Regions from separate parts of the Kitasatospora sp. NPDC094019 genome, predicted to be linked through region 2. Evidence: riboswitches for the same ligand, from Rfam matches in the RefSeq annotation. Region 2 holds a riboswitch; the other holds the start of a gene.
What was found. A riboswitch is a leader RNA that binds a small molecule or an ion and turns the genes downstream of it on or off. The one in region 2 is predicted to bind S-adenosylmethionine.
Positions count from the first base shown of each region.

Region 1: it holds a riboswitch for S-adenosylmethionine, as region 2 does, so the genes downstream of both, ACIQ9P_RS32890 (AAA family ATPase) here and ACIQ9P_RS37320 (IclR family transcriptional regulator) in region 2, are expected to answer to the same signal.

Region 1 covers NZ_JBIWIF010000020.1:141,031-148,061, reverse strand. Annotated here, with positions in the region: gene cseB (two-component system response regulator CseB) at 1-387, opposite strand, end outside; gene ACIQ9P_RS32890 (AAA family ATPase) at 763-3,849, opposite strand; SAM riboswitch class IV at 4,169-4,292, opposite strand; gene ACIQ9P_RS32885 (helix-turn-helix domain-containing protein) at 4,500-5,930, opposite strand; gene ACIQ9P_RS32880 (M28 family peptidase) at 6,392-7,031, shown strand, end outside.
Region 2 covers NZ_JBIWIF010000031.1:97-7,127, forward strand. Annotated here, with positions in the region: gene ACIQ9P_RS37315 (SGNH/GDSL hydrolase family protein) at 272-1,567, shown strand; gene ACIQ9P_RS37320 (IclR family transcriptional regulator) at 1,615-2,328, opposite strand; SAM riboswitch class I at 2,523-2,665, opposite strand; gene ACIQ9P_RS37325 (DUF1963 domain-containing protein) at 2,763-3,488, shown strand; gene ACIQ9P_RS37330 (TetR/AcrR family transcriptional regulator) at 3,587-4,195, opposite strand; gene ACIQ9P_RS37335 (amidase) at 4,340-5,389, shown strand; gene ACIQ9P_RS37340 (TetR family transcriptional regulator) at 5,443-6,000, opposite strand; gene ACIQ9P_RS37345 (AAA family ATPase) at 6,122-7,031, shown strand, end outside.

The DNA of each region.
Region 1 (7,031 bases), on a different contig from region 2:
CACCGGGCCCCCGGTCCCCGGGTCCGCGTCGGGGGCACCGCCGGGCGCGGGCACGGGGGCGTAGGTGGCCCGCCGCAGCAGCGAGCGGATCCGCGCCACCAGGACGTAGGTGTCCACGGGCTTGACCACGTAGTCGTCGGCACCGGCTTCCAGACCGGCCACCACGTCCAGCCCGTCGCCGCGCGCGGACATCATCAGCACCGGCACCAGGCTGGTCTCGCGGACCCGGCGGCACAGGCCGATGCCGTCCAGACCGGGCAGCATGACGTCCAGCACCAGCAGGTCGAACGCTCCGTCGCGGAAGAGTTCGAGGCCGGTGAGGCCGTCGGCGGCGGCCGTCATGGTGTAGCCGTAGCGCTCCAGCGCGGTGGTGAAGGACCGACGCATCAGGTCGTCGTCCTCGACCAGCAGCACGCGGACGGGGCGCGAGGGATCGGGCGACGACACGGGCGGACGGCTCCTCTGCGGGCGGGACCGGGACGGCGGACGGGCCGACGCGGGGTGAACGGCGCGACGGGCCGTCCCAGGGAACGATACGACAGGCGGCCGACCGGTCCGCGCTGCTGCGACGGCGCGTACGGCCGCCGCCGCGCGACCCGGTCCGGACGCGGATCCGCAGGTCGGAGGGGCCGCCCGGGGCCGGCGGGCGGGTGCCCCGGCGCCCGGGGCGGGGCACGCCCGGGCGCCCGGGCGGCCGATCCGATGCGCGGTGGAGCACCGCCTGGTACGCGATGGATACAGAGGCGCCGGGCCGCCCCGCCCTCAGCCGGCGACGAGGTCCGCCCGGCGGGGGAAGCCCCCGCGCGGTGGGGCGCCGTCGGCGGCGGCCGGCGGGACGGGGCCGAGCCGCCGGGCCAGGTCGACCCGGCGGCGGACGCCGAGCTTGCGGTACACCCGGGTGAGGTGCTGCTCGACGGTCGACACGGTGATGTAGAGCTTGCGCGCGATGTCCCGGTTGGACAGGCCGCGCGCGGCGAGCTCGGCGACCCGCCCCTCGGCCTCCGAGAGCCCGCCGGTGCCCGCCGCCGGAGCGGCCGCCGGGACCGGTCCGGCTCCGGGGACGGCGGTCCCGGGGACGCCGGTCACCGGGACGCCGGTCGTACGGGAGCCGGTCATGGGGGCACCGGTCATGGGGGCACCGGTCGCGGGAAGGCCGGTCACCGCGAGGGCGACCGCCGTCGGCAGCGGCGACACCGGCGGTGGCAGCTGGGCCGACGCCTGCCCGGACGCCTGCGACCGGAGCGGCACCACGGCCAGCACCGGCGTCCGGCGCAGCCTCCGGTCCGCCCGGCGGGCCCGGCCCGGGTCGCCGTCCTGCTGGTGGGCCTCGCTCAGCTCCCCCAGCGCCGCCGCCAGCTCCGACTCCGCGCCGGCCTCCTCCAGCAGCGCGACGGCGCGTTCCAGCAGCTCCGTCCGCTCCGCGGGTCCGCCCGCCGCCGCCCGGATCCGCAGCGCCAGACCGCGGATCCGCGGGTGGCCGACCGGCCCGAGCCGGGCGAGCTGCTGGTCCGCGAGGGCGGCGGCGCTGCCCGGCCGGCCGAGGGCGAGCTGCGCCCGGGCCGCCCCGAGCCGCCAGGGCGCGATGGCGGGCAGGTGGTCCAGGCCCCAGCGGGCCATGGTGTCGCCGCAGGCGCGGTAGTCGGCGAGCGCCTGCTCGGCCCGGCCGAGGGCGAGCCGGTGACCGGCCAGCGCGTACCGGAGGTGCAGACCGGCGGGCGTGTGCTCCAGACCCGCCGGGGTGACCAGCTCCAGGAAGTGCGCCGCGTCCTGGTGCAGGCCGAGCGCGGTGCGGGCGGCAGCCATGGTCGCCAGCGGCAGCCCGACGGCCACGCCCCACGCCTCCGGCCGGACGTGCGCGAACGCGGCGCGCCCGGCCTCGTCGGCGCTCCGCAGGTCGCCCTGACGCAGCGCCGCCTCGGCGCGCAGGGCGGCCAGCAGGGCGTTCCAGTGGGCGCCGCAGCGGGCACCGGCGCGGTCGGCGAGCGGGACGCACCAGTGGGCGGCCCGGTCGGCCCGGTCGGCGTAGAGCAGGACGGTGAGCGCGGCGGTGAGGGATTCGGTGCGCACGCCGCCGAGGAGCCCGGCGCGCAGGACGAGCTCGGCGCGGACCACGGCGTCCTCGGGGGTCACGGTGCCGGCGAGGAGGGCGGCCAGCAGCCGCATGCCGTCGCCACGGTCGGCGCCGTCGCCCGACCCGGCCCGGCGGGCGGGGTTGGGGAGCAGCGCGGGGTACCAGTAGGCGAGCCAGTGGCGCAGGGCCTCGGTGCGGTCGGCCTGGCCGGGGACGGCTTCGAAGCGGGCGAGCGCGGCGGTGCCCTCGTCGATCCGGCCGTGCCAGAAGTGGAGGCGCAGGCGCTTGAGTTCGTGGCGCAGCGCGGTTTCGGCGTCGGTGACGGTGCCGGGGAGGGTGGGGACGCACTCGACGGCGGGGCCGGCGGGCGCGGCCGGGAGCCGCAGCAGGTGGGCCGGTACCGGTCCGAAGCCGCCGGTCGCGGTGGCCCGCCGTGGCGCCGGCTCCGCGGCGGCGCCCTCGTTCTCGTTCCCGTTCTCGTTCTCGACGGTGTCCGCCGCGGCGAGGGCGGCGCCCGGCGTCTCCCACGCGCCGCCGCCGAACTCCGGCAGCACCGCGCCGGGGTCCCCGGAGCCGGGGGCGGCCGCCGGCCCGAGCGAGCTGCGCAGATGTCCCTCGGCCACCCGGGCGTGCCCGTCGACGGTGGCCGCCGCCGCGCCGGCGGCCCGCAGGAGTCGGCCGGCCCGCTGGTGCAGGGCGGCGAGTTCGAGCGGCCGCATCGCGGCGAGCAGGTCCCCGGCGGCGGTGGGATGGCGGAAGCCGCCGTCGCGGAACAGCCCGGCCGCGTCCAGCAGGTACAGCGCCCGGGGCAGCGCGTCGGGGGCGAGCAGCAGCAGTTCGGCGAGGAGTTCGGGGGTGGCCCCGGCGCCGAGCACCGCGACGCCGCGCGCGTAGTGCAGGGCGAGCGGGTCGATCCGGTGCAGGCAGTGCATCAGGCCGCGCCGATAGCCCTCGCCGACGACGAGGGTGCCGGGGCTGCCGGCGCGCTCCTGGTCCCCGACGAGGCTGTGCACCAGCAGCGGGTTGCCGCCGGTGAGGGTGTGCGCCTCGGCGGCGTACCGGTCGGCGGCCGCGGCGCCGAGCCGGGTGCGCAGCACCTCGGCGACGAGTCCGGTGGTCAGCAGGTCGAGCCGGATGTGCTGGTGGTGCGGTTGGCGGGCGAGTTCGACCTCGAACAGCGGGTTGGCGGGGGTCATGGTCTCGCGCGAGCTGAGCACGGTGAGCACGCCGGTGCCCCGGGTGCGGCGGACCAGGTAGAGCAGGAACTCCAGCGACTGCGGGTCGGCGTCCTGCCGGTCGTCGACGGCGATCAGCACGGGGGCGCGGTCGGCCAGGCCGCGGACCAGCCGGAACAGGCCCTCCAGGACGCGCTGGGTGAGCCGCCCGGCGGGGCGGTCGGACGGGGCTGGGTCGGTGCCGGCGGCCGCGCCCTCGGCGAGCAGGGCCTCGGCGGTGGCGGCCTCCTCGGGTTCGAGGTCGGCGCCCTGGAGGAGTTGCCGGGCCAGGCCGAGCGGGAACTCGCGTTCGAGCGGCGAGCCGGTGCCGACCAGGACCTGGACGCCGCGCTCGGCGGCGGTGTCGGTGAAGGTGTAGAGCAGGTCGCTGCGCCCGCTGCCGACGGACCCGTGCAGCACGATCACGCTCCCGGCGCCGGCGGCGCAGCGGTCGAGGGCGTGGTGCAGCCGGCGGTACTCGGACTCGCGGCCGGCGGGCGGGGTTCTCGACGGGCCGTACGGATCGTACGGATCACGCGGCGGGGGCACGGGAAGGGGGGACATCCGTTCTCCTGGTGCAGGGCGCACGGGAGGACGGGCCGCTGGGCGCTCCTCCTCGCGCGGGTTCGTGGGCGAGGGAATCGGAGGGACCGACCGGGGCGGGCGGGGACGCCCGGCCGGCCGACCGGCTCAGCGACAGAGGGAGCTGGCGCGCCGCAGCAGGTCGACGTCGAGGCGGGCGACCAGTCGCAGGTCGGCTCGGAGCAGCGGGGCGGCGGACGTCGTACGCGAACCGACGGGCGACGACGGCCACGCACCCGCGCGGTGTCCACCTGCCCGCTGTTCCACGACGTTCTCCGTCCCCCGCGCCCTCCCGGGCCCATGACCGCGCTTGTGACGGTCCGTCGGTCGGACGGACCCTCACCTGGCTTATCCCCGGGGCACCCCACCGCAGTGTGGGGGTTGCCGGTCAGCCGGCCGGGGCCTTGGGGCTGACACTCTTCGCCGCCCCCGAGTCTAGGAAGCGCCCGGCGAGCGCGTCAATCGGCCGGGCCCCGGAATCCGGCCCACCGGCCGGTTCAGCACGGGGCGCAACGGGCGCGCAACACACCCGCCACAGTGCGCCGGGGCGCGCCGCGGCCCACGTGCTCGGCCCGCTCGGCCCGCCCAGCACGCTCGACACCGCTCGACCCCGCTCGGCCCGCCCGGCCCCCTCAGCCGGCCAGGCCGTGCCCGGCCAGGCGGCGGCGCAGCCCGGCGAGTTCGCGCCGGACCAGCGGCGGCAGCCCGTCCACCCCGCCGCCGGCCGCCGCGAGCACCGGACCCAGCAGGTCGGCGGCCGCCCTCGGGTCCTGGGCGAGCAGGTGGCAGTCGGCCACCCGGACGGTGAACAGCAGACGGGCGGAGGGCAGTTGGTCGGGCGCGAGCAGCGCGAGCGCGGTCTCGGCGGCGTCGACGGCCCGGCGGGCCAGCCGGGGGTCCTCGACGGCGGCGGCCGCGTCGCGCAGGGCGGCGGCCGCGCCGGCCTCGACCCGCAGCCGCATCGAGGCGATGGAGAGCCAGGCGGCGTCGGACTCGTCGTGGACCCCGATGTGGTCGAGGTGGAGCCGGGAGCGGCCGAGGTGGCGGACGGTGGCGCGGACGTCGCCGGTGAGGGCGTGGGCGCGGGCCTGGGCGATCTGGCCCATGGCTCCGGCCCAGTGCCGGGCCGGGGCCACCCGGGAGATCTCGCGGGCGTAGCCGAGCGCGGCGTCCGGATCGCCGTCGAGGCGGGCGAGGAAGCTCATGTCACTGAGGGCGGCGACCTGGGTGGCGTGGTCCCCGGCGAGTTCGGCCCAGCCGAGGGCGCGGGTGAAGCAGGCCATCGCGGTGGCGTTGCGGCCGTCCTGCATCCGCAGGGCGCCCGCGGCGTGGGCGTACTCGCCGGCGAGCCGGGCCAGCGGGCGACGGTCGGGTCCGGCCGGGTGGGCGGCCAGACGGCGCAGGACGACCCGCAGGGTGTCCTCGACGGCCGCGGTGCCGGGAGCGGCGGGGCTGTCGCCGGCCCGCAGGTGGGCGGCGAGCAGGCCGGCCAGGGCGTGGGCGGTGTCGGGGTCGAGCGGGGCGGTCGTGTCGGGGTCGGCGGCGCGGAACGCGGTGTGCAGGGCAGCCAGTTCGGGCGCGGCGGGGACGGCGCAGCCGGCCGCGTCGTGGAGGGGGCAGAGCAGCCCGTAGTCGGGGAGGCGGTCGGGCAGGTGGGCGGCGAGGCCGGCGGGCAGGACAGGGGCCAGGGCGGCGACCGGCGGGCCGGGCAGCGGGGGGCGGGTCCAGTCCCCGGGGACGGGCACCGGGGGCGCCCCGAGCACGGCGACAGCGGGTACGAGGACGGGAACGGAGGCCGGGGCCGGTCCCTCCTCGGCGAGGCGGCAGGCGGCCCGCAGTTCGCCGCCGGCGTGGAGGAGGTCGTCGAGGCGGTCGGCGACCCGGGGGCTGGTGCGTCGGGTGCCGTGCTCCAGTTTGCTGACGGCGGTGTGGTCGTAGCCGATCTCGGCGCCGAGCTGGGCCTGGGTCAGGCCGGCCCGACGGCGCCACTGCCGCAGCCGGTGGCCGAAGGCCCGCCAGAGGTGGTCCTCGACGGGCGTGGTCGCCGCCCGGTTCCGGTGCACGGGGCTGCCCTCCCGAGTGCGTTCCGGGCCCTCCGGTGGGAGAGGTCCGCTGAGGAGGACGGTACTGGACGAGGACCCCCGACGTACATGAGGTGGTCTCAACCACTTCTGCACGCTGGTCTCAACCTCTCTACACGGTGGTCTCAACCTCTCCTCTCTATTGGTCTCTACCTCACCACGCACCGGTCTCGACCTCTCCGACCACTCCGACCTGCCCGGACGCCTTTTTCACCGTCATGTTTCTTGTGCCGATGGCTCATTGACGCGTCAGGGTGACACTTGACGGAACTTGCCAACCCCCCGTTCGACGTGTCCAGCCCGTTGACCGAGGCATGACGGCGTGTGAGGGTTCCGGCACCCGAGCGCGGACGCCCGCAGACCAGTCCCCCAGCGTCCTGCGGTGAGCGCCCCTCCGGCACACCGTCCGCGGTCGAGCACCCCCACGTTCGAGGAGCCTCGGAATGAAACGCAGATTGCTGACGGCGGGGACCACCCTGACCGTCCTGGCCGGCATGCTGACCGCCACCGCGGTCGGACAGGCCGGAGCCGCCCCGGGTGCGGCCGCGCCGACACCCCCCAGCGCGCTGGCCGCCGCCGTGAACGCCGCCGACCAGGCGGCCGCGGCCGGCCTGGACGCCCTGGCCAAGGGACCCGGCGAGACCTACGAGCGCCAGTCCGTGACCCCCTGGCTGGGCGGTCTCTACTCGGTCGCCTACGAGCGCACCTACAAGGGCCTGCCGGTCGTCGGCGGCGACGCCGTCGTCATCGCCGACGGCCAGGGCAAGGTGCGCGGCCTGCAGTCCGCCTCCACCGGCGCGATCGGGGTGCCCACCACGGCCCTGGTCAGCGCCGCCAACGCGGAGCGCACCGCCCGCACCGAACTGGCCACCGTGGACGGCGTCCAGAGCCGCCGGCTGGTCGTCCGGGTCAAGGACGGCGCCGGACGGCTCGCCTGGGAGACCGTGCTCACCGGCCGCACCGCGAGCGCCCCGAGCACCCTGCACGTCTTCGTGGACGCCCGCAACGGCGAGGTCATCGACAGCTACGACGACGTCCGGGCCGGCACCGTCAACAGCAAGTGGAACGGCCCCTCCCCGCAGA
Region 2 (7,031 bases):
AAATGGACACGACAAAGAAACCCGAAGCCGGGTGGCGATGTTATTTCCAGAAGATTGGCCGCCCCGGGACCGTCCGCGCTTGTTGCGTGTCCGGTGCTCCCTGCCAGGCGACTGGGCGACAGTACTCCTCCCGCGCGCTCAGAACAAATCGCGCCCGGCCGGCCCGGTTCGTCGACCGGCCGGGCTGGTCCGCTGTCACATCCGCTGTCACATTCCCGCACCGCCCCGGGTCAGCAGGGCAGGACCGACCGACCTTCCCGAGGAGCGCTCCATGCACTCGTTCGCCCGCGCCGCTTCCGTCGCCGCGCTGACCGCCGCCCTCTCCGTCACCGCCACCTCCCTCCCCGCGCCGGCCGCCGCATCGGCCACCGGGGACACTTCCTCGGCGTATCCCCAGCGCTGGTCGGCCGCCTGGTCCGCGCCGATGATGCGGCCCTCCTCGGCGCCGTGGTTCGAGACCTGGGCCGTGCGGGGCTTCGACCACCAGTCGGTACGGCAGGTGGTGCGACTGGGCACCGGTGGCAAGGCCCTCCGGTTCCGGCTGTCCAATCTCTACGGGACGACACCACTGCGGCTGAGCGGGGCCACTGTCGGCCGCGCCGCCGACGGGGCGGCCGTCGTCCCGGGGACAGTACTGCCCTTGCGCTTCGGGCACCGGGACTCCGTCGTCGTCCCCGCGGGCGGAGAGGTCCTCAGCGATCCGGTGCCGCTGCCGGTGGCGGCCCGCGACCGGGTGGCGCTGACGCTCTGGTTCGACGGCGCGACCGGCCCGGCCACCTACCACCAGCTGTCCATGACCACGACCTACCGGGCCGACGGCGACCACCGCGGGGACACCGATGCGGCGGCGTTCACCGATGCCGTCCGCCCCGGGTACGGCTCCTGGTACTACCTCGGCGGGGTCGAGGTCACCGGCGGGCGGCCCGTGGGCAGGGCGGTGGTGGCGTTCGGCGAGTCCACCACCGACGGGTTCGGCGCCACCGTCGACGGCGACGACCGCTATCCAGACCTCCTCGCCGAGCGGCTCGTCGCCGCCGGCCGACCGCGCCCCGTCCTCAACGCCGGCATCGGCTCGAACAAGATGCTCGCCGATTCCGCCTGCGCCGGGGACAGCGCGCTGAGCCGCTTCCGGCGCGATGTGCTGGACCGACCGAACGTGGGCACCGTCATCGTCTCCCACGGCATGAACGACATCCTCCGCGGCGGCGACCAGATCTGCGGCGTGGACCGCGACGACCCGCCCGTGACGCTCCAGCGGCTGATCAACGCCCACCGCGCCCTGATCCGGGCCGCCCACGCCCGGGGCGTCAAGGCCGTCGGAGCCACCCTGATGCCCTTCGGCGGCGCGCCGTTCTGGACCGCGGGCGCCGACCGGCTGCGCCGCGACCTCAACGAGTGGATCCGTACCTCCGGCGCGTACGACGCGGTGGCCGACTTCGACCGCGCCGTCGATCCCGAGGGCACCGGCGCGATCCCGGACGGCCTCCACGCCGGCGACCACCTCCACCCCGGGCCGCTCGGCTACCGCGTGATGGCGGACAGCATCGACCTCGACAGCCTGCGCTGACTCGCCCGGCCGCCGGTCGCGGGGGGCGGCCCCCGCGACCGGGCCCGTCAGGTGAGGCGGAGGGCCTCGGTGAGACGGTCGGCCGCTTCGACGACCGTCTGCGAGAGAAGGGCGCCGGGGTGGCGGGTCAACCGCTCGATCGGGCCGGAGACGGCCACGGCGGCCACGACCCGGTTCGCCGGCCCCCGGACCGGGGCGGAGACGGACGCGACCCCGAGCTCGCGTTCCCCGATCGACTGGGCCCAGCCACGGCGCCGGACGCCGCTCAGCGCGGTCGCGGTGAAGCTGGCGCCCTGGAGGCCGCGGTGGAGCCGCTCGGGCTCCTCCCAGGCCAGCAGGACCTGGGCGGCGGCGCCGACCTTCATCGGGAGGGTGACTCCCACCGGAACGGTGTCGCGCAGCCCGGAGAGGCGCTCGGCGGCGGCCACGCAGATCCGGACACCGCCCTGCCGACGGTAGAGCTGGGCGCTCTCCCCGCTGACGTCGCGCAGCCGGGCGAGGACCGGGCCGGCGGCGGCCAGCAGCCGGTCCTCCCCGGCGGCGGCCGAGAGTTCACCGAGCCGGGGGCCGAGGATGAAGCGGCCCTCCACGTCACGGGCGACCAGCCGGTGCTGTTCGAGTGCGACGGCGAGCCGGTGCGCCGTGGGCCGGGCCAGGCCGGTCACCGCGACGAGGCCGGCCAGGGTGGTCGGTCCGGCCTCCAGGGTGCCGAGGATCGAGGTGACCTTGTCGAGCACGCCGACGCCGCTCGTGTTGTCCATGGATGTCTCCGTCTCAGATCCCGCGAGCCGCCCGGGGCGCGCTCGCGGAGGCCCCCCGTGGGGAGCGGGGGGGGTGGTCAGCGAGGGCGGGCCGAGCAAGTGGGCCGATTGCCTGCGCCGGGCACGAGACGGGTACGCGAAAGGTCCGGGACGGGAAGCGCCCGGCGGAAGGACAGCACAGAGAGCACCGTGTCTCCTCATCTTTCCCGCGCCACATTGGCGACAGGCCGGAGTTGGCACTGATCCCGGACGGCACGGCGCGTACTTCGGACGCCGGGTCGAACGGGGAGCTGCCGGGGCTTCGTAGGGCCGGTCCCTCCACCCCTCTGGATGATTCGCGAAGAACGATACAAGACTCCCCCGCCCGCCTGCCAAGCCCCCGTCCCCCGACCGCGGCCGGGCGGTGTCGCCGCGGTGTCCTACAGTCGGGCCGTATGACGACCCTGATCACCGAGGGCGGCCCGGTCGCGGACGATGCGACGGTCACGCGCACCGGCGGCGTGCCGCTCGCCCCGCCCGGCACCGCCTGGCCGACCTGTGCCGATTGCGGCGGCCCGATGCGGTTCCTCGCGCAGATCGTGCTGGACGGGTCCGGCGCCGCCGTGACCGGAGGTCCGGGTCCCCAGGACCGGGTGCTGGTTCTGTTCGCCTGCCAGAACCGTCCGGGAGAGTGCCGGGACTGGGACGCCCGTTCGGGTGCCAACGTCGCGCTGGTCCTCGCGGCCGACGCGCTGGTGCCGATCCCCCTTCCGGTGCGGTCCGACCCCGAGGGCCGTGAGGACGCCGACCCCGACGAGGACGAGGACGACTTCGGCGACGAGGACGACGAGGACGACGAGGATCTCCTGCTCCTCGGCGCCACCCGCGCCGCCGAGGCCCAGTTCCTCGCGGACGCACCGGACTTCGACCGCGCCCGCGCCGCCTGGGCGGACCGGACCGGCCGCCCCCGCACCCACGTGCTCGGCCAGCTCAACGGCGCCCCGGCCTGGCTCCAGAACGACGAGACACCGGACTGCCCGGCCTGTGCCGAGCCGATGCGGCTCGCCGTCCAGCTCCAGGAGGGGCCCGATCCCGTCACCGCCATGAACTTCGGCAGTGGCCGGGCCTACGCCTTCACCTGCTCCCCCTGCGCCGGCGCGGCGTTCCTCTGGCAGTGCTGACAGCAGTACCTGTGGCAGTACTGGACTGACGGCGGTGCGGACGGCGGTGCGGACGGCGGTGCCGACGGCACTGCCGAACCCCGGACGCGCCGCCGCCGTCAGGTGGCGGCGGCCGGGCGGTACCGGGCCACGACGCCCTCGACCGCCCGCAGCAGTCGCTCGCCCACCCGGTCCACGCTCCCGTTCTGGGTGCTGATCTGGGCGCCTTCGAGCACGAAGGTGATCTCGGCCGCCGCCTGTCCGGGGTCGGAGAGCCCGGCCCGCACACAGCTGCCGGTCAGCCGTCGGAGCTGGAACTCCTTGTGCTCCTCGATCACCTGCCGCCCCGGGTGGGAGCGGTCGGGCAGTTCGGCGAGGGAGTTGACGAACGGGCAGCCCCGGTACGAGAGCGTCGGCAGTCCCTCGGCGATGAAGCGGGCCAGGCCCAGGATCTGTTCCTCGGGCCGGTCCGGGTGCTCCGCCTCGACCCGGTCGAACGCGGCCCGGTAGTCGGCGACGACGATCCGCAGCCACTCCGCGACCAGCGCGTCCTTGGTCTCGAAATGACGGTAGATCGCCATTTTGGTGGTCCCGGCCTTCTCCGCGATCGCCTGCACGCCCACCCGCTGGATCCCCTCGGTCCGGAAGAGCTCCTCGGCGGCGTCGAGGACGCGTTCGCGGGGCGGCAGCTTCGCCACCCGGCTCGGCCTTCTGGCGGGCACTGTCATGACTGTTCACGGCCTCCGGTCGATCGCGGCCCGCGGTGCTTCCCCGGGGCTGTTACGGTACCAGTCCGTCCCACACGATACCGATCGGTATCGTGTGGAACTCTGCGGTACCAGTCGGTGCCGCACGCGATTCCGGGAGGGCCCTTGGACATCACCGAGTACGTGCGCCACGACGCGGTCGGTCTCGCCGAACTGATCGCCCGGCGAGAGGTGACCCCCGCCGAAGTGGAGGCGGCCGCGCGGGAAGCCGCGCGCTCGGTCGGCCCGCGGGTCAACGCCGTCGTGGAGACCTGGCCGGCCGACGACACGCCCCGCCCCGGCAGCACCCCGCTCGCCGGGGTCCCCTTCCTCGTCAAGGACCTCGGGGTGGAGGCCGCCGGGCGCCGGACGGAGCTCGGCAGCCGCCTCGCCGCCGGCCAGGTCGCCGCCGCCGACTCCACCCTGATGACGCGGCTCCGCCGGGCGGGCCTGGTGACCTTCGGGCGCACCGCCACCCCGGAGCTGGCCTACAGCACCACCACCGAACCCGTGCTGTACGGCGCCACCCGCAACCCCTGGGACCTCACCCGCAGCGCCGGCGGGTCCAGCGGGGGCGCGGGCGCGGCCGTCGCCGCCGGGATCGTCCCGATCGCGCACGCCACCGACGCCGCGGGTTCGATCCGCGTCCCCGCCGCCTACAACGGCCTGTTCGGGCTGAAGCCGACCCGCGGGCGGGTGCCGATGGGCCCGGCCGTGGACGAGATCTTCAACGGCCTGGCCGTGCACGGCGCCGTCAGCCGGACCGTGCGCGACAGCGCCGTCCTGCTCGACCTGGTCCGGGGGCCCGCGCCGGGCGACCCCTACGCCGCGCCGGAGCCGCCCCGGCCGTACGCGGAGGAGGTCGACCGGGATCCGGGCGCCCTGCTGATCGGCGTCCTCACCCGGCCGTGGGGCGGGCGGGCGGTCGCGCCACCGGTCGCGGAAGCGCTGGCCCGCGCCGTGCGTCTGCTGGAGTCGCTCGGTCACCGGGTGACGGAGGCCGAGCCCGACCCGGGAACCGGGACCGGCCTCCCGGTCGGGATGCAGTTCGCGGCCGGGTACGGGCAGGAGGGCCGCCTCTTCCGGCTCGCCGGGCAGCTCGAACGGGCGTGGCCCTGGTCGGACCGGACGCCTGCGGTGTGGGCCGGGCACCCCGGGGGCCACCGGGGCCACTGAAGGCAGCGCCGGGACCGCCCGGGAACGGCCGGGGCCGTCCTGGCGGAGGGGGATCACTCCGCCAGGACGGTGGCGATCCGGCGGATCAGCTCGCGGCTCCGGGTCCGGTCGGCGACGTCCACGACCGTCAGCACCTCCGGGTTCGCGGCCGCCCACAGCATGGCGACGTGGACGAGCAGGGCGAACAGGACCTCGGGCTCGAACCGGGTCGAGACCCGGCCGTCGGCCTGCCCCCGGGCGATGTCGGCGGCGCGGCGGCGCACCTCGGCGACCGCGAGCCCGTTGAAGGCGTCACCGCGCTCCAGCCGCTGCCAGGTGATGATCCGGGGCATCTCCGGGTACTCGGCGTACAGGTCGCCCAGGCTCGCCGCGAACCCGGGCAGGTCGTCCACGTCGAGCGGCACGCTCAGCACGATCTGCTCGACCATCTCGTTCCAGACCGCGTCGAACAGCCCGGCCTTGTTCCCGAAGTAGTGGTAGATCTGCGCCTTGTTGCTCCGTGCCGCGACGGCGATGCGGTCGACGCGCGCGCCGTTCAGCCCGTGCGCGGCGAACTCGGCCCGGCCGGCCGCGACGAGTCTCCGCTTGGTGGCTTCGGCGTCACGCTCCATGCACCCTGCTCCTAACTAACCGTTTACTTGACAGGTTCACCAAAGCCACAGTGTAATCAACTAACCGTCCAGTTGAATATGGTCGGGGCGCGCGCCTTCGGGGCAGGGGAGGGAACCGGGCTTGGAACCGGGCATGGTGATGGTCGGCCGGAACGACGAGCGGGCGCGGCTGTCCGCGTTCGTCCGGGCCCCCGACGGACAGGCCCTGGTCCTCAGGGGCGAGGCGGGCGTCGGCAAGAGCACCCTGCTCGATCTCGCGGCGCGGCTCGCGGCCGAGGACGGGCAGTTGGTGGTCCGCGCCACCGGCGTCGAGGCGGAGAGCGGACTGCCGCACGCCGGGCTGCACCAACTCCTCTACCCGCTCCTCCCGGACGGCGACCGGACCGACGGCTCTCCCGGTCCCCGGCCCGACAGCCCCTCCGGCCCCCGGCTGGGCGCCACCGCCCGCGCCGCCTTCGACGCGGTCTTCGGCCGGTCCGACGGTGCGCCACCGCCGGTCATGGCACTCGGCATCGCCGTCCTCGACCTGCTCTCCTGGACGGCGTCGAAGGGCCGTCCGCTGCTGCTCGTCCTCGACGACGGCCAGTGGCTGGACGAGGCCAGCGCCGAGGTGTGCGGCTTCGTCGGCCGCCGGCTGGCCGGCCGCCCGGGGGTCAAGCTCCTGGTGGCCGTCCGCGCCGACACCGCCTCGCGGTTCGACGCCGCGGCGCTGCCGGAGGCGCCGGTCGGCGCGCTCGCCGACGCGGACGCCACCCGCCTGCTGGACCTGTGCCACCCGGAACTCGGCCGGGAGGTCCGCGGCCTCGTCCTGGACCAGGCCGGCGGCAACCCGCTCGCCCTGCTGGAACTCCCCGTCCACCTCGCCTCCCGGCCCGGCGACGGCCCCGCCCAGGACCTGCTCGGCCTGCACGGCGTACCGCTTCCCCGGCGGATCCAGGAGATCTACGCCGCCCGCCTCGCCCGCCTCGACGACACCGTCCGGGCGGAACTGCTCCGGGGCGCCCTCGACGGAGCGGCGGCCCGGCCCGGCG